4 regions of the Rahnella sp. BIGb0603 genome follow, and region 2 is predicted to be linked to each of the others. Evidence: predicted binding sites of a transcription regulator. Region 2 holds the regulator's gene; each other region holds the start of a gene.

Region 1 (7,530 bases), on a different contig from region 2:
CCCAGCTGATTTCGTCCGGCCCGGCGGAAAGCCCGGCCTGGACATCATTAAGCGAAGCGGCGACGATCTGAATGTCGATCAACGCCAGAAACATGCCGAACGCCATTATGCTGAAAATCAGAAACTTGCGTGATGTCGGGTAATCCGCTGGCGAGATCGCGGCGGGGTGATTCAGGGTGGCTGACATTTTTGTGAGATCCCGGGACTTGTTTATATGATGATCATCATATTAATATGATATCCATCATGCAATGAGGTGCGAGAAAAAATGAGCGAAGCAACAGTGAGTGGTGAGGTTGTCCCCCCGCAGTCAAAAGTGAATAAGCGATCAAAACGTATCTGGGTGGTCAGTGCGGTTGCGCTGGCTGTGGCGCTCGGCGGGGCGGCCTGGCTGCTGGCGGCGCCTTCTTCAGAATCCACCGACGATGCGTATCTGACGGCCGACGCGACCACCGTTGCGCCAAAAGTGAAAGGTTTTGTGTCGCAAGTGCTGGTGCGGCATAACCAGCAGGTTCATGCCGGCGATAAACTGGTGCTTATCGACAGCGAAGAATTTACGGCGCGTCTGGCCGCCGCGCGGGGCGATCTGGATGATGCCCGTGCGCAGGTCGCGCAGCAGCAGGCGGCGCTGCTCAGCCAGCAGGCGCAGGAACAGCTGGCGCTGACGCAAATCGATGCGGCGCGAACCGCCATCCGCTCCTCGAAAGCCGAACAACAGCACGCCGAGGCCGAGCAGCAAAGGTATCAGTCGCTGGCGGTCAGTGGCGCGACGTCCCGTAATGATGCGGATCGCTATAAAACCGTGGCGGTGACGGCGGAACAGACCTCGGCACACGCGGCTGCCATGCTGAATGTCGCGCAAAATCAGGCGGCGGTGACGCACGCGCAGCGCGCTGAAATTGAAGCGGCGCTGGCGCTGGCAAATGCGGCGGTGGTGAAAGCGCAGGCGGCAGAAGATCTGGCGCAGCAGGATCTCAACCATACGACAATTTTTGCGGCGGTGGATGGCGTGGTCGGAAACCGTCAGGTGCAGGTCGGCGATTATGTGACACCCGGCCAGCGGCTGATGGCGCTGGTGCCCGATGAAGGGATTTACGTCACCGCCAATTTTAAAGAGACACAGACCGGCAGAATGCAGCCCGGCCAGAAAGCCGATGTGCAGGTGGATGCGTTGCCCGGCGTGACGTTCCGCGGGGAAGTGGACAGCCTTGCGCCCGGTTCCGGATCAACGTTTGCCCTGCTGCCGTTTGAGCCCGGCACCGGCAATTTCACCAAAATTGTCCAGCGCGTGCCGGTGCGTATTCGTCTGGATCCCGGTCAGCCGGAAGCCAGCGCACTGAGGCCGGGTCTGTCTGTCGATGCGCGCGTTTCGTTAACGGAACCGGTCAGGTAAACTGAGGCAGCAATTTATTCGATTATCAGGGTCTTACTATGCGCTACGAAAGTGAACATAAGCCTAAAATCCGCGAGCGGATTGTGAAGGAAGCTGCGAAAGCCATCCGCGCCAAAGGGCCGTTGCAGGTCAGCGTGGCAGGCGTGATGAGCAAAGCCGGGCTGACACATGGCGGGTTTTATGCGCACTTTGCCTCGAAAGACGCCCTGATCGAAGCCGCCATTCAGCAGATGTTTAATCAGGTGATGCTGCGCTGGGAGAAAAATAATCAGGGACTGACCGCGCAGCAACAACTGGCGGGCTATATCGATTTCTACCTTTCCCCGTGGCATCGCGACAACCGCGCGCAGGGTTGTCCGGTTTCCGCGCTGGCGTCAGAAACGCCCCGCATGTCGGCACCTTGTCAGGCTGAATTTGCACGCGGGATTGAAAGAATCCGCAGCATGATTATCCGGCAGCTGACTGAAATGGGCGTGGAAGATCCGCAGACGACGGCGGTGTCAGTCAGTTCGGAGCTGATGGGCAGTTTATCGCTGGCGCGATGCGAACCCGATCGCGAGGCGTCGGATGCGTTGCTGGAAAGTGCGAAGAAAGCGCTGATGGCGCGGCTAAATTTGCCGGAAGAATAAACTCTCAGAATCGCTCCCTCCCCTGCGAAGGGGAAGGTTGGGGTGGGGTATTAATTTCTAAATCAAAAAGTTAAGGTTTTCTTAAACAAGGTGTTAGCCCTTAAAACCCCCTCCCAGTCTCCCCCTTCGCAGGGGGAGGAGCTGAAAAAGCTATCAGAAATCATAACCGACAGTGGCGACCACGGTACGTTCCTGACCCCAGTAGCAATAGCTGGTGCCGTAACAGGCCGCGACGTATTTCTTGTCGAACAGGTTGTTGGCGTTCAGCTGCACATACGCGCCTTTCAGCTGCGGATTGAACTGCACCAGATTCATACGCAGTGACGCATCAACCAGGGTTGCGGAAGGCATGTGACGGGTGTTTTCGTTATCCGCCCATTGTGTGCCGATGTAACGAACGCCAGCGCCCAGATCCACACCGATTGGCGTGTTGTACTGACCCCAGATGGAAGCCATCTGTTTTGGCGTCACGTACGGCGTGTTGCCGTTGTTTTCCGCCGCGTCGCGGATACGGACTTTATTGTAGGTATAACCCGCCATCACGTTGAAACGCTCGGTGACCTGTTTCTTGGCTTCCAGTTCCAGACCCTGTGAACGGATTTTACCCGCCGGCTCGTAGTAGCTGCCCACAACCACGCGGTTACCCACGTCTTTTTGCGTCAGGTCATACAGCGCCGCGGTGTACATATCGGACGTACCCACCGGCTGGTATTTGATCCCCGCTTCGTATTGCTCACTCTGCATCGGTTTCAGCAGCGTGCCATCTGCGCCCGGCAGGGCAGACGGCGTCATTGCCTGGCTGTAGCTGACGTACGGAGAAATCCCGTTGTCGAACGCATAAAGCAGGGAAGCGCGGCTGCTGAAGTGTTCGTCTTTACGTTCGCTGTTGGAGGTTTGCGCGTAAATACTTTCGTAGCTGCGGCTCGACGTTTTCAGGGTGTCGTAACGGCCGGATAATGTCAGGAACCACTTGTTCCAGTTCATTTCGTCCTGCAGATAAGTCCCCATCTGCTCGTAACGGTTTTTGCCGCGTGAGTGGCTGTAATAATCCAGTGCATCACCGCCAACGCCGGTGTAGGGATTGAGCGTTTCGGCGTAAGCGCCGTCAGATTTCACGTCGTTTATGAAGTGAGAATAGTCAAAGCCCAGCACCACTTTGTGCGCGACTTCGCCGGTGGCGAAATCAGCTTCCAGCTGGTTATCGATAGCAAACGTATCGAGGGACGATTTCTCACCGGAATAGTAACGGTTCATCAGCGTGCGATCCGCGTTCCAGCCTGCCTGATACACCTGATCCAGTTCGGTATTGGAATGGGTGTAGTTGGTGTTCTGGCGGAATGACCAGACATCGTTAAACGTGTGCTGGAATTCGTAGCTGTAAATTTGTTCCCAGCGTTTGAACTGGTTGTAGGTGCTTTCGCCGTCAAAGAAGCCACGGCTCAGTTTCTGGCCATACAGGCTGCCGTCGGCCGGAACGGCGGCGTGATAACCCCCGGACGGATCTTTTTGCAGATACGCGCGCAGCAACAGGGAAGTGTTTTCATCCGGCGTCCACAGCAGTTGCGGGGAGATCGCATAACGTTCTTCGCGCTGATGATCGTACTGCGTGTCGCTGCTGCGGGTCATACCGGTCAGACGGAATGCCAGCGTATCGCTGAGCGCATTGGTGTAATCGAACGCGCCGCCTTTGGTGTTTTGCGTCCCGCCGGAAAGCTGGAAGTGACCTTCTTCGGCAAATTGCGGACGTTTGGTGGTTTCCATCACCACACCGCCGGGGATGCTCTGGCCGTAAAGCGCAGAAGACGGGCCTTTGACCACATCAATACGCTCAAGGAACCACGGATCAACCTGAATGGAGTTGTAGGTCGCGCCGTCGCTCAGAATACGCAGGCCATCAAGGAAAGTGTTGTTGACGTCACCGCCGTGGAAACCGCGCAGGGAGATGGTGTCATAACGCGTTGCACCACCGGCAAAGTTGGTGAAAACGCCCGGCGTATAGTTCAGGGCCGCATTGACGGTCGTGGCGTTCTGGTCAGTCATTTGCTGACGCGTGACCACAGAAACCGCCTGACCGGTAGTGATTAACGGCTGATCCGTTTTGGTCGCGCTTTTACTGGTTTTCGCACTGTAACCCTGCGTCGGAGCATCTGCGGTATCAGCAGGCGCGGCTTTGACAACGACGGTATCTTCGGCTGCAAGAGAAGCTGCCGGAACGGACAGCGCCATAGCGCACAGAAGCACCGAGCGTTTGAGGGGGAAAGCCAACAACATATTCATAGTCCCTATAAATAACCCGATAAATAATCGAGTAATTAATTGATGCGAGTGTATTGATGCGTGTGTGTAAACCCAAAAGCCAACAACGTTCCGTACTAAAGCGCCTGTACAGAAAATGACAGGGATTAACTAAAACGAGACGAATGTTAAACTTAATGATAATTGTTATCATTGTTATTTTACAAATTCAAGTGAACTTTCTGCAAAAAGTGTGAAGTGGCGACATTTTATCCGCATGAAATGAATGGCCTTTTTGTTTGTTTAACGAGCAGAGGGAAAGTTTTGCGGGCTGATGTCTGTTACAAATGTGCGGGAGAACCGGAGGGAACAGGGCCAGTTTTCAAAAGCACCATCCCGGCAGATGCCGGGACGGCAGGAAGTTGAAAGACAGTTTACCGGGCGAGACCAAAGCCAATCTCAAACAACGGTGATTCGCTGTCGTGCGGCATATCCGACTTCTGTTTCAAAACGGCTTCCATCGATGAAGGCAGCTCGAACGGCAGCTTGCCGGTGTAAGCCTCACCGCTGGTGAGGCGGCTGAACAGCACCGCGTCGCTGACGCCGAAGTTACCGATAACCGCTTTCGCTTTGTCATTCACGTTAGTGAGAATGGCCGGGCGGTCGAGATACACCGTCACCACGGTCGGCACTGCTTTGCTGGCTTTCACGATGGCCTGATAATCGGCGTTGTCATCCGTAAAGGCCAGCGAACCTTCGTGGTGACGTTTGCCGAAGAACCACTGTTTATGCGTTTGCTCATAAGGCGCATGGGCGCGGATCAACGCGATATCCGCCTTTTCGGGCGCATCCACCACGATGAAACCTGCGGCCTGTGCGGCTTTCGGGTCAATGCCATACAGCCAGACTTTCTTACCTTTTTTCAGCGGCAACAGGTCACCGGTATTTTGCAGCAAAACCAGGGAGTGACGTTGCGCCGCATCGGCTTCTTTCTGCCAGCTCTCGCGGCCCACGGTTTGCACCGCTTTCTGTGCGTCCACATACGGATTTTCAAACAGGCCGGTCTGGAATTTCTGTACCAGAATGCGGGTGACGGATTCGTCCAGACGTTGCTCTGTCAGCTGTTTCTCATTAACCGCGTTCACCAGCAGTTGCGAATCGGTCACGCCACCGAACTGATCGACACCGGCTTTCACCGCTTTAACAAAACGTTCTTGCGGCGTCAGGTTTTCCACGCCCCACGACATGCCGCCCGGCACCGGTTCTTTTCCTTCCGGCGCACCGTTGAGGCATTCATCGCTGCAATCATTGGTGATCAGCCAGTCGCTGAGGATCACGCCTTTAAAACCGTATTGCCCGCGCAGAATATCGGTCAGTAACTGATGGCTGAATCCGGCACCGACCTGTTCCAGCGGTTTGCCTTCAAACATGGCATTTTTCAGGATGGAATAGGTGGGCATGACGCTGGCGACGTTGGCTTCAAACGCGCCGGTGAACGGGTAGATATGTTCTTTGAGATTATTGCCGGGGAAGACGGCGTTCTTGCCGTAGACATTGTGGCTGTCGTAGCCGTTTTCCGCTGCGCCGTAACCGACCCAGTGTTTGACCACCGAAATGACGCTGCCGGAATTGAGACCATCGCCACCGTTTTGCATCCCTTCAATGTAACCGCGCACCATGTTATGCACGCGCGCCGGGTCTTCGCCAAAAGTTCCGCTGATGCGCGCCCAGCGGGGTTCGGTTGCCAGATCCGCCTGCGGCGAAAGCGCTTCGCGAATACCGACGGCCAGGTACTCCTGACGCACAATATCGGCGTAACGGCGGGTGACTTTTTCATTATTAATGGCCGCCAGCCCGAGCGTTTCCGGCCATTGGGTAAATTTGCCGGAAGCCGTGCTCGCGCCGGTCAGATATTCAAACGAGTTACGCGGGTCACTGCTGATAGTCACCGGAATACCGAGCCGCGTTTTTTCAGCAATCTGCTGCAATTTATTATTTTCTTCGGCCATCAGCGCCGGGTCTTCAGCGGAAAGGCGGGTGATCAGGCTGTTGACCTTTGCCCCGGAAATCATCTTTTCCGCCGCCTTCATATCATAATGCGTACCGGCGCCGATCGGGCTGTCAGCCGTTGGCGCGGAACCGTGCATCATGACACCGGCTTTTTCTTCAAGCGTCATGCGTTTTACCAGATCCGCTGCGCGTTCTTCAGGCGTCAGCCGCCAGTCCTCATAGGGTTCAAGTTTGCCGGTGTGACTGAGGTCTTTGAATTTCAGGCCGTCAACGGTCAGTAACGTGGTTTCACGCTGGCTGAGTTCAGGCTGAGTGTCACTGGCGAAAACGGGCGGGGAGGAAAGTAGCAGGGCACAAACAGCCAGGCTCAGAGGTTTGATCTTCATTATCATCCTTAATGATTGATATATATAGATACTCAATCATCGATCAATAACCTATTTGCGGGCTGGATATTGCGACCGGGTTCGCAAATAAAAATCCTCAGGGGATAGGGGCATTGCGCCCCGTAAAATAATTCAGCCCAGCACCATCCCCAATACCGCGCCCACCGCCAGTACCCACAGCGGGTGAATGCGTTTGTTAAGCGCCATCAGGGTACACAGCGCAATCACACCGGCGAGGGTCATTGTGGTGGCGGAGGCTTTGGCGATTAACAATCCGCTGGAGACTACCAGCCCGACGGTGACCGGCACCAGCCCGCGCTGAATAAGCTGACGCCACGGTTTATCTTTGTAACGCTTCCAGCCGCCCATGACGATAATTGTCACGATGGAAGACGGGCCGAATTTTGCCAGCGAAGAAACCAGCAGCCCGGACCACCCGGCAACCTGCCAGCCAATCAGGGGCACGATCATCATATTCGGGCCCGGCGCGGCCTGCGCCAGGGCAAACAGGGCGCTGAATTCCTGCGCGCTCATCCAGTGATGGATATCCACAACCGCGCGCTGCATCTCGGGGAGAATGGTATTTCCGCCACCAAACGCCAGCAGCGAAAGCTCGGTAAACAGCAGGGCGAGTGAGAGTAAAACGGCCATCAGTATTTACTCCTTGCGCAGATAAAAATACTGACCGGTGCCAGCACCAGCATGACCGGCAGCATCGGGATACGGAACGCGGCGATGGCGATGACGCCCGCGGCGACCAGCGCCAGTTGCAGCCATTTTCCCCACAGCGGCGCGAGCATTTTGAGTCCCGTGGATAACAGTAATCCCGCCGCCGCCGCGGCCATACCGGCGAACAGATGTTCTACCAGCGGCTCAT
Region 2 (7,530 bases):
ACTGACTTTCGGTTACACCACCGGCCAGTTCAACTGGCGTCTGGAAGGGACGATGGTCAAAGCTGAGGGGAATCAGGGTTATTTTTTACAACGCATGACCCCGACGTATTCTTCTTCTAACGGACGTCTTGATGTGTGGTGGGACAACCGTTCTGACTTCAACGCCAACGGCGAAAAAGCGGTGTACGCAGGCGTACTTTACGATCTGGCGAAATGGGATCTGCCGGGCTTCGCAGTGGGCGGTTCTTATGTTTACGCGTGGGATGCCAAACCGAGTACCAATCCAATCTATGATCAGAGCCAGCGCCTGAAAGAAAGTGCCTGGAGCCTTGATGCGCTGTACACCATTCAGGAAGGGCGCGCGAAAGGTACGCTGTTCAAACTGCATTACACCCAGTACGACAACCACTCGGATATCCCGAGCTGGGGCGGCGGGTACGGCAACATTTTCCAGGATGAAAAAGACGTGAAATTCATCGTTATCGCTCCATTCACTATTTTCTGAGGTCGCTATGTCGATGAAAAAATTACTGATGATTGTGGTTTCCTCCGTTGTGCTGGCAGGTTGTGCGCCAACCGCGGATCAGGCTCAGATTTCTCAAACGCGTGAGGCATACAGCGCGTGTATTAATTCGGCAGAAGGCAATCCGGACAAACTGGCCTCCTGTCAGGTATTGCTGAACAAGCTCAAACAGGAAAAAGCCCACCAGAAATTTGCGGAACAGGAAACGGTTCGTGTGGTGGATTATCAGCGCTGTCTGACGGCGCGTAAGACCGGTGACGGGCAGGCGTATGCGGCGGATTGCGGCAAGATCTGGCAGGAAATCAAAGCCAATAACGCACCTAATCCGGTTAACTAAAAGCAGGGATCTGAAACAAGCACCATCATGGAACGCAAAACCCCGGCTTGCCGGGGTTTTGCGTTTTAACTCTCATCCTGGAACACAGACATAAAAAAACCGCCTTTCAGCGGTTAATTTATTCGGACTGACCGTGCAGATTACTGCGCAGGTTTGTCATTGTGCAAAGATTCATCTTCGCGGCAATCGCCCGCTTCACAGTGTCCGTACAGATACAGACTGTGGTTGGTCAGTTTAATACCGTGTTTCTTCGCAATCTCACGCTGACGGCCTTCAATGTATTCGTCGCGGAATTCAATAACGCGGCCGCAATCAAGGCAGATCAGGTGATCATGATGATGTTGCTGAGTCAGTTCGAAAACAGACTTGCCGCCTTCGAAGTTATGACGGGTGACGATACCGGCATCATCAAACTGGTTAAGAACACGGTAAACCGTGGCCAGACCAATTTCTTCGCCCATATCAATCAGTTGCTTATAAAGATCTTCCGCACTAACGTGATGACCTTCCGGCGCTTGCAGCACTTCCAGGATTTTGAGGCGCGGAAGCGTGACTTTTAAGCCGGCTTTCTTCAGTGCGGTGTTGTTGTCAGTCATGCGGATTCAGTCCTGTTACTATGTGCTAATCAAGTTGAGGCATGCAGCCTGTGGCATCGGCGGCACAAAAATTTGTCGTTTAAGGATTCTTCGTTTAAGGGAAGTGTGCCGATTCTCAAAAACGTAGCCTGTTAATAAAGATCACAAAATGCCTGTCACATTCAATAATGCAACGACTTGATCGATAGAAAAAACAGATGAACTCAGTGTACCTTGATACCACCGAAAGTTACAATTTTGTAGCGGTTAAATTGTTAATTTCAGTAATAGTTTGGCCCTTCAATTGTAGAATAAATCCTCAGGGCCAACAGGGTTTTTAGCCAATAATTTCTGAAAGGCTCAGTTCTTCTGTGATCTGTTTGACCCATGCATCAACACGTTCGTTGGTCAGTTCCGGCTGACGATCTTCGTCAATTGCCAGCCCGATGAAGTGCGTATCATCAGCCAGACCTTTTGAAGCTTCGAAGTGATAGCCTTCAGTTGGCCAGTGACCTACGATCACCGCGCCGCGTGGCTCGATGATGTCACGCACGGTACCGAGCGCATCACAGAAGTATTCGGCATAGTCTTCCTGGTCGCCGCAGCCAAACAGCGCAACCAGCTTACCTTCGAAATCTATCTCTTCCAGCGTCGGGAAAAAGTCGTCCCAGTCACACTGCGCTTCACCGTAATACCAGGTTGGAATACCGATCAGCAAAATATCGAATTTTTCCAGATCCTCTTTGCTGCTCTTCGCAATGTCATGCACCTCTGCAACATCTTTACCCAATTGCTTCTGGATCATTTTCGCGATGTTTTCGGTGTTACCTGTATCGGATCCAAAGAAGATACCTACTACGGCCATAAGATTACCTAACCTCTTGTTCTTAATGAAGTGCTCTGCATTGCAGGCAATAATAACGCAGATGATAGCAAACTCGCGCGGCGGAGAATATGTTTCAGCTCGCCTTCTTAACTGGTGAATAAGTTTATCGGGCAATCTTTTTAAGTGTTATCGCCTTCGTGTGCTTTTAATAACCTCAAACTTATTGAGGGCAAAAGCAAAATTAAGAAATAATTCCCGCCACTCCTTAAGTTTGCCCGTTGAACGCCGATAGATGATGCGAGAGGAATCTCAACATAATAAAGAAATCGATGCCCGGAGAGGTGTTCAAACATGTCCGGGGGCAAACGCCTGCTGGCTACCTGTCTTGATTCTCCGCATCCCCGTCAATCCTCAGACCAGAAACAGTCCTGTTTCGAGAGAGGCATATCGTGCAGTTTTTAAAAAATATTACCATCAGGGCCGCATTATTAACGATTCTGGGCATTTTTTGCGTCATGTGGGCGAGTGTGTCTATTTACACCGTCACCTCCCTGAATACGCTGACTCAGAACACCCAAAACAGTACCGAACTGGTCAACAATATGGCGCTGATCAATAAAGGAAATGATCAGTACTTTCGTACCGTGACACGTTTAAGTCGTGCCGTGGGGCAGCTCCAGGCGGATCCGTCAAAAGGGCAGGAAATTTTTGATACGGCAAAACAGTCACTCGATGGTCTGTCACAGGCGCTGGCGAGTTTCAAAACGGCTCCGCATCCGGGATTAGATGAAGCGTCAGTTCAGGAACTGGTCTCCAGTTGGGAAAGTCTGGTCGCGCAAGGCGTTACGCCGTTATATTCAGCGGCCATCGGCAAAAATTTCGATGCCTATAATCAGCTGGCGAACGATACCGTTCCAGCGCTGAGCCGCAATTTTGGTGCCTCAATGACGAAAGTCAGCGGGCAGATTGCGGTCGATTTCGAGGCGGCGCAGACCAAATCAAACCATCTGACTTATTACAGCAAAGTTATTCTGCTGACGGCTTTTTCTCTCGGCCTGCTTATTTTGCTGCTGACCGACCGTTATCTGGTGATGGCACTGGTGAAACCGCTGGATAAAATCCGCGATCATTTCGCCGTAATTGCCAGCGGCGACCTGACGCATTATCTGGAAGAGTTCGGCAAAAACTGCGCGGGTAAACTGATCCCGTTGCTCAACGTTATGCAGTCCAGTCTGGAAAATACCGTTCAGACCATCCGCAACTGTACCAACCACATCTATCAGGGCGCGTCCGAAATCTCTGCCGGGAATAATGATCTGTCTTCCCGAACCGAAGAACAGGCGTCTGCACTGGAAGAAACGGCAGCCAGTATGGAAGAACTGACTGCAACGGTAAAACACAACGCAGACAATGCGCATCACGCGAGCCAGCTGGTGATGGAAGCGTCTTCTACCGCGCAAAAAGGCGGTAACATTGTGGCTGACGTCGTCAGCACCATGAAAGATATCTCCGGCAGCTCGAAGAAAATTGCAGAGATCACCTCGGTTATTAACAGCATTGCCTTCCAGACCAACATTCTGGCGCTGAATGCCGCGGTAGAAGCCGCGCGCGCAGGCGAACAGGGGCGTGGATTCGCGGTGGTTGCCAGTGAAGTCCGAAATCTGGCCCAGCGCAGTGCGCAGGCGGCGAAAGAAATCGAATCACTGATCAGTGAATCCGTTTCCCGCGTCGACAGCGGTTCAAAACTGGTGGAAAACGCCGGTCAGACAATGAACGAAGTGGTGCGTTCAATCACGCATGTCACGGATATTATGGCGGAAATCGCTTCGGCGTCTGATGAGCAAAGCAAAGGCATCAGCCAGGTTGCGGTAGCAGTCACACAAATGGACAGCGTAACGCAGCAGAACGCCGCACTGGTGGAACAGGCTTCACACGCGGCGGTTTCGCTGGAAGAGCAGGCTGCATTGCTGAACAACGCCGTCGCGACGTTCAAACTCAAAGACAGTATCACGAATGTCGGAAAACGACCCGCCAGCGTGGTTTCTCAGCCGTTGTTACGGCCTGCAACCGGTGTAATGACATCGAAAAGCAGTGCAAACTGGGAAACGTTCTGAGATGAGAGTTAAGGCGTAAAAGGAAAGAAAACAGGCGGATAACCGGGAGGTTATCCGCTTTTTTATCAGCCTTCCTGACCGTTAAGATGCGACAGCAACATCTCTTCAATCAGTTCGCTACGACTGATATTGCGTTCTTCTGCCAGCTTATTGAGGGTATCAACAGCATCGGCGTTCATTTTCAGCTCTACGCGACGCAGACCGCTCGCTTTATCGCGGCGTAACTGGTTGCGCTTGTTGATCCTGAGCTGTTCATCACGGGAAAGCGGATTAGTTTTTGGACGCCCCGGACGGCGGTCATCTGCGAACAGATCAATCGTCGTGCGATCCAGTTGTTCTTTTGCCATAGGTAGCGGTACAACCAGGGAAGTTTTTACATCGGAAAACGGCAAGCCGATTCCTGACGAGCGTTTCACACATTTCGGGCTAAGAAACCCTGACCCAATTTACCCCCCGTAACTCACTTCGAGTAAAACGGGGCGGCAAAATTATAGCGCGCAATCATACACTGGCGCGCCTGGGGTTCACAACGCCTGATTGCCCTGATTTCACGTTAACTTTCGAAGTTGTGCAGACTTTTTGCACAATTTATCCCCAGGATGTTAAACCGACGGCGAATCGATGAAACGATGCACAGCGCGCAGGACGGCGTCGGGTTTTTCTGCGTGCACCCAATGACCGGCTCCGGCGACTACATAGGCTTTTGCCTGCGGGAACTGGCGGCCAATATCTTCGCGATACGCATCCTGCACATAAGGCGAATCCCCGCCACGGATGAACAGCGCCGGACGATCCGACGCCGGAACCTCTTCCCAGCCGACAATTTTGGCATACTCGTTCAGCAGAACCGGCACATTGAAGCGCCATTCTCCCTGCTGGAAGGATTTCAGCAGAAACTGAATCACCCCGTCTTCCTTTATATACTCACGCATACATTCGGTAGCGGAGGTACGGTCGCGCAATCCGGCCCCGGTGACGGCATTAATCGCAGCAAAAATCTCATCGTGACGGCGCACGTGATAATCCACTGGCGCGATATCAATGGCGATGAGCTTCTCAATTCTGTCGGGAATCAGCGCCGTCAGCGCCATAGCCGCTTTCCCGCCCATGGAATGGCCGATTACGATGAATTTTTGGAAACCGACTTCATCTAACGTTTCCATTAAATCCTGCGCCATTGCGGCGTAAGACATCTCCGGCGAACGCCCGGATTGCCCGTGATTACGCAAATCAACCTGCAACACTCTATGCTGTTGTTTCAGGTCGCGGGCGAGAACGCCCAGATTATCAAGGGTTCCGAACAGTCCGTGGATCAGGAGAACCGGCAGCGCATCGCTGCCAGCGACTTCAGGTTCTTGCAGGCGATAATGTAATTTCATGGCGAAGTTCATACAGATAAACAATCTCATTAGGTTATCATGAGTAGCGGATGATTTTTTTAAAACAGAAAGTTTCTGCCAGATGCCTGAGTGGGATTTGACAACGTGGAACAGAAGGCGAAGGCAGCGAAAACGGGAAGTAATCTGCTTTTTGCTTAGCGACGCAATTCACCTGTTCGTAAACGCGTAGAAATTTGTATAATCCTTTTGAATGAATTTAGTAGAAAAAACAGTACTGGATAAAGATGAAAACTATTGAGGTTGACGAAGAACTCTACCGCTACATTGCCAGCCACACGCAAGCAATCGGTGAAAGTGCGTCTGATATTTTGCGCCGTATGTTGAAATTTACTGCTGGCCAGACCGCTCCTGCCGCGCCAGTAACATCCGCCGTTATTGCCGGGACCGTCGCACAGGAAAAACCTGTTGCCGCCGCCGCGCCGACGTCGCGTGATAAAGTCCGCGCCGTTCGCGAACTGTTACTGTCTGACGAATATGCAGAGCAGACCAAAGCGGTTAACCGCTTTATGCTGATCCTGTCGACCTTGTATTGCCTGAACCCAAAAGAATTTGCCGCTGCGACCGATTCACTTCATGGCCGCACGCGTACCTATTTTGCCGGCGACCAGCAAACCCTGCTGCAAAACGGCATTCATACCAAGCCTAAACACGTTCCCGGAACGCCGTATTGGGTTATTACTAACACCAACACAGGTCGCAAACGCAGCATGATCGAACACATCATGCAGCTCATGCAGTTCCCGGCGGAACTGACTGACAAAGTGTGCGGCACCCTCTAAATTTCAGCGTAAGGGAGAAGCGCCAGTGGCTAATCACCCCCGTGCAGGGCAACCTGCTCAGCAAAGCGATTTGATTAATGTGGCGCAGTTAACGTCACAGTATTACGTTCTGCAACCGGACCCGCAAAACCCGGCCCATGCCGTGAAATTCGGTACGTCCGGTCACCGCGGCAGTTCGTTGCGTCACAGCTTTAATGAAGCGCATATTCTGGCGATTGCGCAGGCGATTGCTGAAGTGCGTAAAGAGCAGGGCACAACCGGCCCGTGCTATGTGGGGAAAGACACCCACGCCCTGTCCGAACCGGCGTTTATCTCTGTGCTGGAAGTGCTGACGGCGAATGGCGTAGATGTCATTGTGCAGGAAAATAACGGTTTCACCCCGACTCCGGCGGTGTCTCACGCGATTCTGACCCACAATCTCAACGGCGGCGCGCTGGCGGATGGCATCGTCATCACGCCTTCGCACAACCCACCGGAAGATGGCGGTATCAAATACAACCCGACCAACGGCGGCCCGGCAGATACCAATCTGACCTCCGTGATTGAGAAACGCGCTAACGCATTGCTGGCGGCTAAGCTCGCAGGCGTCAAGCGTCAGTCTCTGGATCTGGCGTGGAAAAGTGGCCATCTGGTGGCGCAGGATCTGGTTCAGCCGTTTATTGAAGGACTGACCGACATCGTCGATATGGCCGCGATTCAGAAAGCGGGCCTGAAACTCGGTGTGGATCCGCTCGGCGGTTCCGGTATCGAATACTGGAAGCGTATCGCAGAGCATTACAAACTGGATCTGACGCTGGTTAACGATGAAGTCGATCAGACTTTCCGCTTCATGCATCTCGACCACGACGGTGTGATCCGCATGGACTGCTCGTCTGAATCCGCAATGGCCGGCCTGCTGGCGCTGCGTGATAAATTCGATCTGGCCTTTGCAAACGACCCGGATTATGACCGCCACGGTATCGTGACGCCTGCCGGT
Region 3 (7,530 bases), on a different contig from region 2:
AAGGTTTCCCAGTTATCCTGACTGGTTTTGCCCTGTACAGCCGGCAGAACCGGGCGGCGCAGCGCGCCGGAGTCTGGCGCTTTCAGCATATTGCCGTTATCGGCCAGACGGAATACCGACACCGCCTGCGTCAGCGTTGCGGCCTGATCTTCCAGAGAATCCGCCGCCGCCGAAGACTGTTCAACCAGCGCGGCGTTCTGCTGGGTGGTGCTGTCCATCTCCACAATCGCCTGCGAAATCTGGCTGATCCCGCGGCTTTGTTCGTCAGAAGCCGACGCAATTTCGCCCATAATATCGCGGACGTGCGAGACGGATTTCACAATGTCCTGCATTGTGCGCCCGGTATTTTCCACCAGCTTCGCGCCGGTATTCACCCGTTCAACGGATTCGGCAATCAGTCCTTCAATCTCTTTTGCTGCCTGCGCACTGCGCTGTGCCAGCGTGCGGACTTCAGACGCCACCACCGAGAATCCCCGGCCCTGTTCACCAGCGCGCGCGGCTTCTACGGCGGCGTTCAACGCCAGAATATTGGTCTGGAACGCAATGCCGTTGATGACAGAGGTGATTTCAGCGATGCGTTTTGAACTGCCGGAAATCTGCTGCATGGTATCGACCACTTCGCCGACCTGTTTGCCGCCCAAGGTGGCGGTGCCCGATGCTTCGCTCGCCAGTTTGCTGGCGTGATGGGCGTTATCGGCGTTCTGTTTCACCGTGGCGCTCAGTTCTTCCATGCTGGCGGCCGTTTCTTCAACCGCAGCGGCCTGCTGTTCGGTGCGTGAAGACAAATCGGTATTCCCGGCGGCGATTTCCGCTGCTGCGTGGGAAACCTGCGAGACGCCTGAGCGGATTTCATAAATCATCGTGCTGAGATTCTGGCTCATCCCGGCAACGGCGTTCATCAGCATGCCCAGTTCGTCACGGCGCGTGGTGGTTCGGGCAGCGGTCAGATCACCCTGTGCAATGGCTTCGGCGGTTTTCAGCGTATCGCGGATCGGCTGCGCAATCTGACGGGTAATTCGCCACGCAATCAGGATACCGGCGAGCATTACAATCAGCGTAATCACCATCATGATCATCTGCGCATTGCTGATATCGTTGTGTGTATTATCGAGTTCGTTTTCGAAGATTTTCGCCACCAGCGCGTTCATCTCCGCGGCTTTCACAGACAGAAGTTGCGAGTTTTTCTGTTCATCTTCATAGGCTGGCATATACGCCACAACGTGGCTTTTGTACGTCGCCAGCGCGGTCATCAGCGGAGCCAGTGTCGCCTGCTGATTGGGGAGCAGCAGTGCGTTGAGTTTTTTGGCGTTGGCCTGCGTATCGTCGATGGCCTGCAACAATGTGGCCTCAGACTCCTTGTTGATGCTGAGCAACAGACCGCGCACGTAATAACGTACGCTAATCAGTTTCTGAATCACTTCCGCAAGGGAAAGACGAATCGACGGATCGGCATCTTCTACGCGCAGCTGCTCCTGCAGGCGCTTCACAACGGCTTCGGTTTCGGAAAGGTTCCAGCTGGCACGCACGGCATCTTTTCTGTCGACAGCCTGTTTGAAGGCGTCCTGCGCTACCTGATATTCACGGATTTTTACCGGTACCTGCTTGAGATCGGCCTGGCTGGTCGCATCCCATTCCAGTTTGCCTTTCGACTGCGTAATCAGCTGCGACAGTGCATTAATTTTGTCCTGATTTTGCTTGAGATAGGCAGGGTCGTAGTTGAGCTGATACAACGTGCGGCTGAGGCGGGCATCATTAAGTAACGCATTCATCTGATTACTAAAATCAACTTTCTCAGCGCGCTGGCTGATGTCATTAAACTTAATCATTCCGGCTGCGGTGATCACCGCGGCGATCAAAAGAACCAACCCGAAGCCGAGCCCCAGTTTGGTGCCGACTTTGAGATTATTCATCCACTGCGAAAGACCCGTGCCGTTGCCCATTGCTGTTCTCCGTCAAGCATTCCATGCAATAAAATTTGCGATTTTGTGACGCCTTTGTGAACAATCTATCGTCAGGACTTAAGAGAAACTTTATAGGTGTCGGGGGGTATTTTTGAATAATGAGAGGGCGGTCTAAAAATGGCGGAAGAGGTGAGGATAATTCGCTGTAACACAGTGATCAGGCTTGGGTTTTGTCTGCATAAAGTCAGGGCATAAAAGTCGGGGTATTAAAACGAAGGCATAAAAAAAGGCAGGTCACCGACCTGCCTCTTGCGAAAACATCGTGCCCGTTCAGGGCGGTAAAGCGAAATTATTTCGTTTCAGCCAGACGTTTTGCTGCTTCGTCCCAGTTTACAACAGCCCAGAAGGCTTTGATGTAATCAGGGCGTTTGTTCTGATATTTCAGGTAGTAAGCGTGTTCCCAAACGTCCAGACCCAGCAGCGGGTAACCGGAAACGCCTGAAACAGCTTCGCCCATCAGCGGGCTGTCCTGGTTAGCAGTAGAAACAACAGCCAGTTTGCCGTCTTTCAGAACCAGCCATGCCCAACCGGAACCGAAGCGGGTTGCTGCTGCTTTCTCAAAAGCTTCTTTGAAAGCATCAACGCTGCCGAAATCGCGTTCGATCGCAGATTTCAGTTCGCCCTGTAAGGTAGTGCCAGTTTTCAGGCCTTTCCAGAACAGGCTGTGGTTAGCGTGGCCACCTGCGTTGTTACGCAGTGCAACTTTCTTGTCCGCAGGCACTTTGTCCAGGTTAGCAATCAGCTCTTCAACAGACAGCGCAGCCAGTTCCGGCAGGCTTTCCAGCGCGGCGTTAGCGTTGTTAACGTAAGCCTGGTGGTGTTTAGAGTGATGGATTTCCATCGTTTCTTTGTCGAAATGCGGTTCGAGTGCGTCGTATGCGTAAGGCAGTGATGGCAGTGAATAACTCATGTTCATCGTCTCCATAGTGTAGGGCGGCACCGTCTTTGTGAGCACCGCGTAATCAGTCGGATCATTATAGTTAATTAAATGATATTGAAAATGATTATCTAAGCCCGACGCTTCGTGAGGTTACGCGTAAGCCCCTGTTATTGAGGGCTTAGAACCAGATAACCGCAAACAATCCTAAATTGTCTAAAGGCACGTGATGCTTAGAGGGTTACCGCAACCGCTGAGGATGCGTATACACCGTTGCCCGTCCTGGTTTGCTGAAACCGACCAGTGTCAGGTTGCATTTTTCGGCAACGTCTACCGCCAGCGTCGTGGCGGCGGAGACGGCAAACAGAATTTCGACGCCACACATCGCGGCTTTCTGCACCATTTCATAGCTTGCGCGGCTAGACACCAGCGCAGCGCCGGTGTACCAGTCGTTTTGTCTGGCGCGCAGGCCGAGCATTTTATCCAGTGCCACGTGACGTCCCACGTCTTCGCAGCCACCCGACAGTGTGCCCTCCGGTGTGATCCACGCGGCGGCGTGTGTGCAGCCGGTCAACTGACCGATGGTCTGAACGGATTTCAGCTGGTGCAGCGCGGCGTCCAGATTCGCCAGATCGAAGGTTTGCGTAAACGGCAGCGGCGCAAGCGGGCGAAACAGATCGCCCAGCTGTTCGATACCGCAGACACCGCAACCGGTACGGCCCGCCATCGCGCGGCGGCGTTCTTTAAGCCCGGCAAAGCGGCGGCTCGATAATTCAATATTAACTTCGATTCCATTACAGTTTTGTGCGATGTCCATTCCGTAAATGTCGCTGACTGATTCGATAATGCCTTCCGACAGCGAAAATCCCAGCGCAAAGGCTTCGAGATCCTTCGGCGACGCCATCATCACCACGTGCGATATCCCGTTATAGACCAGCGCGACGGGCACTTCTTCAGCAATCCAGTCCTCTTCAGGCGCGTCCAGACGGGCGCGCTGCATCACCGTTTTTTGGCGCACTCCGATGATCTGAGTCACTTTTTTGTCATCTTTTTCGCCCAGTTCGTTTACTTGATGGACATCCATTGGCAATAACCTTATAAACAATCCGGCTACATAAGCCGTACAAAAAATATGGGTAATGAGTCTTAATTTTACCGCTTCCGCGTCTGACGGGGAAAGCGCCAATTTGAAATGCAATGTGTTAACAAATGATGGGAAGGAGTCTTTCATGCAGGTCAGCAGAAGACAATTATTCAAGATATGTGCGGGCGGTATGGCCGGCACCACGGCAGCATTGTTAGGGTTCGCCCCGACGCTGGCGCTGGCGGAAACCCGCCAGTATAAGCTGCTTCGTTCGCGTGAAACCCGCAATAACTGCACGTACTGTTCAGTCGGTTGCGGCATGCTGATTTACAGCCAGGGCGATGGCGCGAAAAACGTCACTGAAAATATCTTCCACGTAGAGGGTGACGCCGATCATCCGGTCAGTCGTGGCTCATTGTGCCCGAAAGGGGCAGGTGTGCTGGATTATATTCACAGCGAAGGCCGTCTGAGATACCCGGAATACCGTGCGCCGGGCTCAGATAAATGGCAGCGTATCACCTGGGACGAGGCGATTTCCCGTATTGCCCGCCTGATGAAAGATGACCGCGACGCCAACTTTATCGAGAAAAACGAAAATAACGCCACCGTTAACCGCTGGCTGACCACCGGAATGCTCTGTTCGTCTGCGGCCAGTAACGAAACCGGCCTGCTGGATCAGAAATTCACCCGCGCAATGGGTATGGTCGCCATCGACTGTCAGGCCCGTCTTTGTCATGGTCCGACCGTGGCGGCATTAGCGCCTAGCTTTGGTCGCGGTGCGATGACCAACAACTGGGTGGATATCAAAAACGCCAACGTCATTTTGATTATGGGCGGTAATGCGGCGGAAGCCCATCCGGTCGGATTCAAATGGGTGATTGAAGCCAAAACTAAAAATAACGCCAAAGTCATTGTTGTCGATCCGCGCTTTAACCGCAGTGCCGCCGTCGCCGATATTTACGCGCCAATCCGCGCCGGTTCCGACACCGCCTTCCTGCTCGGCATGATCAACTACCTGATTACGCATAATAAAATCCAGACCGAATACGTCAGGGAATACACCAACGCCAGTCTGCTGGTGCGTGAAGATTATGAATTTAATGACGGATTGTTCAGCGGCTTTGATGCGACCAAAAAATCCTACAACAAAGACAGCTGGCATTATCAGCTCGATGAAAACGGTATCGCAAAACAGGACAAAACGTTACAAGACCCGCGCTGTGTCTGGAATCTGCTGAAAGAGCACGTTTCCCGTTATACGCCGGAAATGGTCGAACGCCTGTGCGGAACGTCGAAAGAAGATTTCCTGCTGATAAGCTCGATTCTGGCGGAAACCTGCGCGCGCGATAAAACTTCCACCATCCTGTATGCACTGGGCTGGACGCACCACACCGGCGGCGCGCAAATCATCCGCTGTGCGGCGATGATTCAGTTGCTGCTCGGCAATATCGGCATGCCTGGTGGCGGCGTCAATGCGCTGCGCGGCCACTCGAATATTCAGGGTTATACCGATCTTGGTTTGCTGTCGCTCAATCTGCCGGGTTACATGCCGCTGCCGTCTGAGAAACAAACCAATATCACCGATTACCTGAAGCAAATTACGCCGGGAACGCTGGTCGAAAATCAGGTTAACTTCTGGAAAAACACGCCGAACTTCTTCGTCAGCATGATGAAAAGTTTCTGGGGCGAACACGCCACGGCGGACAACGACTGGGGTTATGACTGGTTGCCGAAATGGGACAAAAGCTACGACGTGCTGCAACAGGCCGAGCTGATGACCCAGGGCAAACTCAACGGGTATATCGTGCAGGGCTTCAACCCGCTGGCGGCTTTCCCGGACAAAAACAAATCCTCGCGTGCGCTTTCAAAACTGAAATACATGGTGGTGATCGACCCGCTGGTGACTGAGTCTTCGAACTTCTGGCAGAACCATGGCGCGATGAACGACGTGCAAACCGCCGACATTCAGACCGAAGTGTTCCGCCTGCCGTCTTCCTGTTTTGCGGAAGAAAATGGCTCAATCGTGAACTCCGGCCGCTGGCTGCAATGGCACTTCCAGGCGTCTGAGCCACCGGGTGAAGCGCTGCACGACGGCAAAATCATCGCGCGTCTGTTCATGAAACTGCGAGAACTGTACCAGAAAGAAGGCGGGGCGAATCCGCTGCCGGTAATGAACATGGCGTGGGATTATCAGGATCCACTTGACCCGCTGCCGGAAGAAATTGCCCGAGAAGCCAACGGCAAAGCGCTGGCGGATATCCGCGACGATCAGGGCAATATTCTGGCGAAAAAAGGGCAGCAGATTTCCACCTTTGCGCACCTGAAAAATGACGGTTCGACCGCCAGTTTCTGCTGGATTTACGCCGGCAGCTGGACCGAAGCCGGTAACCAGATGGCGCGCCGCGATAACGCCGATCCGTCCGGTCTGGGCTGTACGTCCGGCTGGGCATGGAGCTGGCCGTTGAACCGTCGAATTCTGTATAACCGCGCCTCCGTTGATCCGCAGGGCCAGCCGTGGGATCCAAAACGTGAAATCATCCGCTGGGATGGCGCGAAATGGACCGGTTTCGACGTTGCCGATTACAGCACCGCCGCGCCGGGCACCGGCGTCGGGCCGTTCATCATGCAACAGGAAGGCGTCGGGCGTTTGTTTGCGACCGACAAAATGGCCGATGGCCCGTTCCCGGAGCATTACGAACCGATCGAATCGCCGATTGGCACCAACCCGTTGCATCCGGACGTGATCTCCAATCCGGTCGCCCGCATTTTTGCCAGCGATTTACCGAATATGGGCACCGCGAAAGACTTCCCTTACGTCGCGACCACCTATTCGATCACCGAACTTTTCCGCCACTGGACCAAGCACGCCTTGCTGAACGCCATCGCGCAGCCTGAGCAGTTTATCGAGATCGGCGAAAGTCTGGCCGCCTCGAAAAATATCGCTCAGGGCGATGAGATTAAAGTCTCCTCGAAGCGCGGTTTTATCGTGGCGAAAGCCGTGGTGACCAAACGCATCCGCCCGCTGACCATCGACGGCAAACATGTCGATACCATCGGCATCCCGTGTCACTGGGGTTTTGAAGGTGCGACGCGTAAAGGTTATCTGGCCAATACGCTGACGCCGTCAGTCGGCGACGCTAACTCGCAAACGCCGGAGTTCAAGGCGTTCCTGGTTAACGTGGAAAAGGTTTAACGGAGGCGAATTATGGCAATGCAATCTCAGGACATACTTCGTAAGTCCGCAACCAACGGGTTCACGCCAGCGCCGCGTGCCCGCGATCATCAGCAGGAAGTGGCGAAGCTTATTGACGTCACCACCTGCATCGGCTGCAAAGGCTGTCAGGTCGCCTGTTCCGAATGGAACGACCTGCGCGATGAAGTCGGCGTGAACACCGGCGTTTACGACAACCCGATGGATCTCAGCGCGAAATCCTGGACGGTCATGCGTTTCTCGGAAGTGGAAGAGAACGGCAAGCTGGAATGGCTGATCCGCAAAGACGGCTGCATGCACTGCGCCGATCCGGGCTGTCTGAAAGCGTGCCCGGCGGAAGGCGCAATCCTTCAGTACGCCAACGGCATCGTCGATTTTCAGTCGGAACACTGCATCG
Region 4 (7,530 bases), on a different contig from region 2:
CATGGCACAGCAACACGCGCACCCTGCCCGCACCTTTTGAGCGCGCCAGGATCACGTATTCTTTGTTCATTTCGCCCAGCATGGACGCACGCAAAAGGCGCGTAATCCCTGCCATCGACAGCATCGCCAGCACCGTCACCGGTAACCATAAATGGCTGATCGCGTTGTAGAACATGTCACGGTCGCCGGAAAGCCAGGTATCAATCAGCACAAAACCGGTGCGCGGCGTCATGGTGTACATGTACAAATCGTCGAGCCGTCCGGGGCCGCCCGCCCAGTGCAGTACGGCGTAAAACAGCAGCAGGCCGAGCAGACTTAACCAGAAAATCGGCACGGAATAACCGAGCAGCGAAACAAACCGGGCGATGTTATCCAGCCAGCTTCCGGGTTTCCACACGGCCAGCAGCGCCAGCAAAATCCCCAGCGTTCCGCCCAGCAAAATGGAACAGGTTGCCAGTTCTACCGTCGCCGGAAAGGTGCGCATCAGATCGCTGGCGACCGGCTGCGCGGTGATGCGGGAAATCCCCATATCGCCATGCGCGAGGTGATCCAGATATTTGGCGAACTGCACGGGAACCGACTGGTCCAGCCCCAGATCGCGACGTACCTGCGCGTAGGTGGCCTCACTGGCGTGATCGCCCGCGACCTGCAACGTCGGGTCAATCGGGGCAAGATGGGAAAGCGTAAAGGTGAACGCCAGCAAGCCGAGCAATGTCAGCGCCAGCGAAATCACGCCGGTCAGCAAACGGCCTGACCAGCGCCAACCCTGCCGGACGAATCCGGCGGGCGTTGAACTGTCTGTCATTACTTAGTGACCTTGCTGTAGAAGACCATGTCCGGGTTGATGCCCTGAACATATCCTTTAATGTTGTCACGCACGGCAATCAGGCTTTTGGCCTGCAAACCAACGACAAACGGTGAGTTTTTCTGCACTTCGAGTTGCAGCTGACGATAATCCGCCACGCGTTTTGCCTGATCGGGCTCTGCAATAGCGGCCAGCGTCAGTTTGTTCAGGGCAGGAATTGACCAGTTAGCACGCCATGCCAGCGTTTTGCTGCCATCTTCCGGGTTGAACGCAAACGCAGAGGCATTGGTATTCGGGTCAAAGTAATCCGGGCCCCACGAAGACATGTACGCGTCGTAATCGTGTGATTTCACTTTGGTGGAGATCTGCTGGCTTAAGCCCGGATCCAATTTCACGGTCACGCCGCCCTGCGCGAAGCTGGCCTGCAAGGCCTGCGCGATGTCCAGATACGGTGGCTGGTTAGACGTGGAGAGCGTGAAGCTTACATTCGTGAGACCTGCTTTAGCCAGAATCGCTTTGGCTTTGGCCGGATCATAGGTGTACGGCGTGTCATTTACCGCGCCGAGATAGCCTTCCGGCAGGAATGCCTGATGCACCTGGAACTGATTTTTCATCAGATCATGCGCGATGTGGTTGTAGTCAAACAGGTAACGTGCCGCTTCCCAGAAAGCCGGATTGCCCAGCGCCGGAGAAGCTTTGGCATTAAATTGCAGGAAATACAGGGAAGCATAAGGGATCGCCAGCGGCTTCACGCCCTTCTTGCCTTCCAGCGCAGCCATCTGGTCGGAGCCGAGGTTACGCGCCATATCGGCATCACCCTGTTCAATCAGCAGGCGGCGTGCAGCCGGATCCGGCACGTTTTTAATCAGAATGGTTTTCAGCTTCGGCGCGCCTTCGGGTGAGGTCGGGTTCGCGGAAAGAATGACCACTTCATGCGGAATATAGTTACGGATCTGGTACGGGCCGGAACCGGCGGAGTGGTTGCTCAGCCACTGGTGACCGAGATCGTCAGCGGCAACATTGGTTTTCACCAGTTTGCTGTCAACGATGGAAGACACCGGCGCAGACAGAAGGCTCAGCACGAATGACGGGCTGACGTCGGCGGTCCAGCTGATTTTGACGTGATGGTCATCGAGTTTAGTCAGGAAGGTATCGACGTTTTTGTCGGTCCAGCCCAGTTGCGTCAGGATGAATGAGGGCTCAAGATTCAGCTTCACCACGCGCGACAGCGAGAAAATAACGTCATCGGCGGTCAGCGGATTACCACTGGCGAACACCGCTTTTGGCGACAGTGTAAACGTCAGGCTGCGGTTGTCTTTCGCGGCTTCCCATGAAGTCGCCAGCGTCGGTTTTAAATCGATTGGATTTTTCGGGTCTGACTGCACCAGGCGCTGGTAAATGTTGTTGAAAGCCTGAACCGTCGTCAGCTCAAAACCCTGAGCCGGGTCAAAACTGGAGGTGTCATCAATGGATTGGGCGATAACCAGTGTGTCCGGCGGCGTGGCAGCCTGAACAGAGAAGCTGGCCGCAATAGCCGTAAACAGGACGGACGGTAATAAAGCTTTCATCAAGAAACACTCTCCAATGTAGCGAAATTGCTAACGTCTTATTAGTGTAAAGTTTCTTCAACCTACCAGAAAGTCTGATAAATACTATCGTTATGCATATTTTGCATAACGTTATCTGATTGGTTATTAATGAGTCAGGACGGGCGTTTGCCGGGGATTGTTACTGTACAAAATACGTGAAAAAACTCCCTTCCCCGGCACAGGAAAGGGAGTGCGTTAAAATCAGAAGTCGTAGGTCGCGGAGAGCTTAAATTCACGCGGGTCACCTTGCGTCAGATAACCGCCCGTCGCTGATGCCCAGTATTTTTCGTTGGTGACGTTTTCCAGACTGGCACGCCATGTCAGCGTGTTTTGGCCGACCGGCATCACGTAACGCAAACCAAGATCCAGACGCGTCCAGCCGTCCACTTTCAGGCTGTTTTCTTCATCGGCATATTGCGAACCGGAGCGGATCACTTTGCCGAGCGCCGTCACACCGCTGCCGCCGGGAATATCCCATTCGCCGCCAAGCACCCACTGGTAACGCGGAATACCCACCGCATCTTTGCCATTGTAAGCACCGTCCTGCGTTTGGGTCATTTCCGGGTTCATCCAGGTCACGCTGCCGTTCAGACGCACACCCAGCACCGGTTCGCCAAACACGTTCAGCTCTACGCCACGGTTACGGACTTCACCGTATGTGCCATATTCATAGGTTTCGCCGGTGGCGCGATACATACCGACCGGTTTCTTAATCTGATAAAGAGACAATGTGCCCGCAATACGGCCAAAGTCAGTTTTCACGCCGACCTCATCCTGTTTGGAGGTTTCAATGCCGGAAGCCTGACCACCGTTGGTGACGACTTTTCCGTTGTATGTGGTGCCTGACACTTCACCGGCCTGCAAAGCTTCGATGTGATTCGCGTAGAAGGAAACGTGTTCCCACGGTTTCACGACGAGGCCGAAGGCTGGCGTGACTTTCATCTGCTCAAAGGAGTCAGTTTCGGTTCCGGTGTAGCTGTAATCCTTCACGATGACGTTCTGGCGGCGCAGACCGGCAATCAGTTGCAGACGGTCGTCGAGCATCGATAAGGTATCGGAAACCGACACGCCGACGTTCTGGACACGGTTGCGCAGCGCCGGATCGCCCATGCTACCGCCCGCATACAAAGTGGCCGGAGAGCTGGCGTCAACCGGATCATAAATATTGGTATTGATCGACGATGCCGACATGGTGTACGCGGTTTTGTATTTGCGGTACACGCTCGACATGCCCAGATTCACGCTGTGACTGATAAAGCCGGTGTCGAATTTACCGCGGACACCCGCCTGCGTGGCAACGCTGTCAGAGACGTAAGGCACGGTGAGACGGCCCATGGTGGCGTTGCCGTTGTCATCTTTCAGCGTCGGAGAGCTGTAGTTACCGTATTCACGGTCATGGTTCATACCCACCGCGCCGTAAACGGTCCAGTCGTCTGCCACGTCGTATTCGGCTTTCAGCATACCGAATTCATTTTCCAGATTACTGGAAGCAAAATCCTGCCCGTAGTTTTTGGTCGCTGAAGGCGCATCCGGCACTTTGGTCGCATTGCCCAGATAGACAACCGGACGACCACCGTGAACAGTCTGTTTGGTCACGCCAAAATCAAAGGAAGAGCGGAAACGATCGCCGCGATAATCGAGGCCAACGGAGCCCATCGTCAGGCGGCGGTGTTCGTCATTAACAGCCGTTTCGCCTTCACGGTTCACGGCGTTGACACGTACGCCCCACTGGTTGTTATCACCAAAACGACGACCGACATCCACCGCGCCGCCCACCTGAGAAGATGAGGTGTAATCAACAGTCACGCGGTTGATTGGCGTATCCGTGGCGCGTTTGGGTTCAATGTTGACGTTACCGCCCACGCCCGTGCCGCCCGGCGGTACGCCGTTAAGAAAGGCGCTGGAGCCTTTGAGCAGCTCCACGCGCTCTGCCAGTTCCATCGGCACCAGCTGCCGCGGCAATACGCCGTACAGGCCGCCGTAGGAAATGTCTTCGCCGTCTAACGCAAACCCGCGAATGTTGAAGGTTTCCGCGTAATTTCCGTAGCCGTAACCGGTCTGAACGCTGGCGTCGTTATTAAGTACATCACCAAGCGTGCGGCTTTGCTGATCCTGAATCAGTTTGTTGGTGAAACTGATGACGTTGAACGGCACATTCATGGCGTCCTGCTGACCCAGAACGCCGAGACGCCCGCCGTTGGCCACGTCGCCGTCAAGATATGCCGGCACCGGTGTCTCGCCGCCCGCTTTAAAATCGGTCTGTGCGGCAGTGACAGTAATAGTGTCGCCGGTTTTAGACGACGCCGTATCAACAGCGTCAGTCGCAGGTGTTGTGATGGTGGCCGCATGTGCAGGCAGCGTAACCGCCGCCAGTGCGGCAGAGATCACCACTGGCAGCAATTTACGGGCGAAAACAGGCGTGTGAAAAATTTCACGTTGAGCGCGCATTGAGGATTCCCTGAAAAGTTCAATCGATAATGAGAATAATTATTAAAACCATTCGGATTATGCTCAGGCGTTTTGCAATTGCAACTGACTTTTCGTTAAAAAATCATAGTAAACAGGATGTTAATGGGGGTTTTAAGTATCAAACGGAAATCATAACGGCAGGAAACTAAGGCTAATCGCTTGAATTCAGAAAGATAAAAACGACGGCGGAGAAAGGAAACGCTGCGCAGGGAGCCCGCGCAGCGGAAAAACGTGTTTCAGGAAAATCAGCTCAGGCCGGGAACATCAAAACCGGGTGAAACAGACAGAAGCATTCTCACCTGTTTCACCAGCTCGCTCATGCAGTCATCCCGCATGCCGTAATTATTCAGCTCTTTTTCCAGCGCAAACAGATATTGCGCGTTGGTGCCCAGCGGTCCGCTGGCCTGCGCAATCAGCGGTGCGATAACCTGATAGTCAGTGTCAGCTTCATACTGCGGATGCGACGGATCCATGATAAAAACCAGCGCAGTGACTTTGCGCCCGTCGTCGAGCTCAAGCTCACACCACGTCGGACGGTAGCAGCCGGTCACCATTTCGCGTTTCCACAGCAGTTCAAGCTCTTCATGCAGTTTGTCTTCCGGCAGACGGAACGCCAGACCGGTGGTTTTTCCGCCGTCGCGCAGCGCCAGCATACGGCCCGGCTGGGCATGGGTTCCTCGCCCGGAAGTCAGACGTAAACAGAATGCACGGTGATAACCATGCAGGGTGGCAGGACGCGCCTCTTCGGAATCAAAGACCGGGTTCCACATCAGTGAACCGTAGCCAAAAATCCACACCGGGCTGTTGTCGGGGCGACGCGCCAGAGCACAACCTAATGAGGCGGCGCGTTGTTCAGGGGTCAGTAGCATCGATTCGTCGATATTGCCGAATGCTGTTTTACAATCTGCGTTACGCAGGAAATCTCGAGTTAACATTCATTCCCCCCTTCTGTACCACTTACTTTTGAACATGCCATGCTGTTAACGCTGTGTTCTCCGCTGTCGTGGGTGCGAGTGATATCTGTTATCGGACAAGCCCGGCATTTAACTGAGGCCGCCGTTTAAATTTTAGGAAGTTTAGTATTCCCGTGTTTGTTGAAACCTTATTCGTTTCTGTCGTTGCAATCAAGGTTGCGGGGGATCACAAAACGAAAATAAAGTGATTATTTTGTGAACATTGTAAGAATATTGACTTTTAAGCAGGGGATCAGAAAAAACGGGCGTGAGAAATAGTGTTTGGGAGGAGGAGTCCGGCAGGCCCGGCGTCCGGGTGCCTGCCGGGGGATATCAGGATTTCCTGGGGTGCCACTTGTCGTCATCCCCTTTTTCATAGCCATGTTTTACCGCAGCCCAGGCCACTTTATGCGCAGTTTCCTCACGCGAATCATCACCCTGCCTGTCTTTGGCTTTTGCATATTCGTCCCAGGCGCTGTTGAAGGCCTCTTTATAGATGTCCTGCGCGTGAGCAGGAAGGACATTTCGCACGGAATCGGGTAGCGCTGAGCGATTCTGATAAGGCATGATTATTCTCCTTTTTCATTACGTTCATCTTCATCACATTCATTGTGTGCTCAGTCTGTGCACAATAATAAGTCTAGCTGCTACCCTCAATGGATCCTGCCAGATTAGTCTGCGTTTCTGTTCTTTCGGGAAAAAAAAGCTGATTTTTGCGCACTAACCTTATGGGTATAGTAATCATTTACATAAATTGACGCATCATCAGCATTAAACACATAACAAAAACTAACTAACTGTTATTTATAACTTTAATTTATTAACAATAAAATTTAAGTAAAGAAAAAAGCACAGTTAATGCAAATTATCCACCAACAAATACTGACTAACTGATATTTCAATGACTAACATCAACTTTTTTCTGTTAACAGATTAATTTATCTACTATACTTAATGAGTTACATCTTTATGCTGCTATGCATTTTACTGACAACCGGGGACAGGCGGTTGTTACTTCGTGAGTGTTTATAAGGAGAATAATCATCATGGTGTCGTCACAGGAACATCCAAAAATCAAAACCCGCCATCAGGAATACTCCCTGATTTTCCCTATTGCCGCCCTGATTGTTCTCGTCCTCTGGGGCAACAGCAGTAACTTCGCCTCCGTCGTGGGCATCAATTTAATTGCGCTGGTCGGTATTCTCGCCAGCGCATTCAGCGTTGTACGTCACGCCGACGTCCTGGCTCACCGCTTAGGTGAACCCTACGGCTCGCTCATCCTCAGCCTTTCAGTGGTCATCCTCGAAGTCAGTCTGATTTCGGCCCTGATGGCAACCGGTGACGCCGCGCCCGCGCTGATGCGTGACACATTATTTTCCATCATCATGATCGTGACCGCCGGGCTGGTGGGCGTCGCCCTGCTGCTGGGTGGCCGTAAATTTGCGACGCAATACGTCAATCTCGGCGGCATTAAACAGTATCTGATGGCGATTTTCCCGCTGGCGGTGATCGTACTTGTTCTGCCCGCAGCCTTACCGGGCGGTAATTTCAGCACGCCGCAGGCGCTGTTTGTTGCGGTGATTTCCGCCGCCATGTACGGCGTATTCCTGCTGATTCAGACCAAAACGCACCAGAGCCTGTTTATCTATGAACATGAAGATGAAGGCGAAGAAGACGGCCACGGAAAGCCTTCTTCAAAAAGCAATCTGACGCA

The links. Region 2 encodes Fur, which represses iron uptake genes when iron is present. Its sites were predicted from a motif close to ATAATAATGAGAACNACTATCAA; they were not measured.
Region 1: the regulator Fur is predicted to act here: its motif matches at 4,455-4,477, upstream of M2403_RS07740 (TonB-dependent siderophore receptor).
Region 3: the regulator Fur is predicted to act here: its motif matches at 2,950-2,972, upstream of sodA (superoxide dismutase [Mn]).
Region 4: the regulator Fur is predicted to act here: its motif matches at 4,866-4,888, upstream of M2403_RS07900 (TonB-dependent siderophore receptor).

The regions. Positions count from the first base shown of each region.
Region 1 is NZ_JANUEX010000002.1:584,354-591,883, reverse strand. Features, by position in the region: gene M2403_RS07755 (DHA2 family efflux MFS transporter permease subunit) at 1-187, opposite strand, end outside; gene M2403_RS07750 (HlyD family secretion protein) at 269-1,393, shown strand; gene M2403_RS07745 (TetR/AcrR family transcriptional regulator) at 1,432-2,022, shown strand; gene M2403_RS07740 (TonB-dependent siderophore receptor) at 2,176-4,293, opposite strand; gene M2403_RS07735 (glycoside hydrolase family 3 protein) at 4,692-6,653, opposite strand; gene M2403_RS07730 (chromate transporter) at 6,786-7,304, opposite strand; gene M2403_RS07725 (chromate transporter) at 7,304-7,530, opposite strand, start outside.
Region 2 is NZ_JANUEX010000001.1:779,774-787,303, reverse strand. Features, by position in the region: gene M2403_RS03745 (chitoporin ChiP) at 1-505, shown strand, start outside; gene chiQ (ChiQ/YbfN family lipoprotein) at 519-860, shown strand; gene fur (ferric iron uptake transcriptional regulator) at 1,001-1,456, opposite strand; gene fldA (flavodoxin FldA) at 1,773-2,300, opposite strand; gene M2403_RS03725 (methyl-accepting chemotaxis protein) at 2,711-4,375, shown strand; gene ybfE (LexA regulated protein) at 4,441-4,722, opposite strand; gene ybfF (esterase) at 4,978-5,766, opposite strand; gene seqA (replication initiation negative regulator SeqA) at 6,000-6,554, shown strand; gene pgm (phosphoglucomutase (alpha-D-glucose-1,6-bisphosphate-dependent)) at 6,580-7,530, shown strand, end outside.
Region 3 is NZ_JANUEX010000010.1:95,302-102,831, forward strand. Features, by position in the region: gene M2403_RS21845 (methyl-accepting chemotaxis protein) at 1-1,940, opposite strand, end outside; gene sodA (superoxide dismutase [Mn]) at 2,251-2,871, opposite strand; gene fdhD (formate dehydrogenase accessory sulfurtransferase FdhD) at 3,080-3,922, opposite strand; gene fdnG (formate dehydrogenase-N subunit alpha) at 4,068-7,115, shown strand; gene fdxH (formate dehydrogenase subunit beta) at 7,128-7,530, shown strand, end outside.
Region 4 is NZ_JANUEX010000002.1:626,927-634,456, forward strand. Features, by position in the region: gene M2403_RS07890 (ABC transporter permease) at 1-805, opposite strand, end outside; gene M2403_RS07895 (ABC transporter substrate-binding protein) at 805-2,373, opposite strand; gene M2403_RS07900 (TonB-dependent siderophore receptor) at 2,596-4,842, opposite strand; gene M2403_RS07905 (gamma-glutamylcyclotransferase) at 5,109-5,798, opposite strand; gene chaB (putative cation transport regulator ChaB) at 6,150-6,383, opposite strand; gene chaA (sodium-potassium/proton antiporter ChaA) at 6,863-7,530, shown strand, end outside.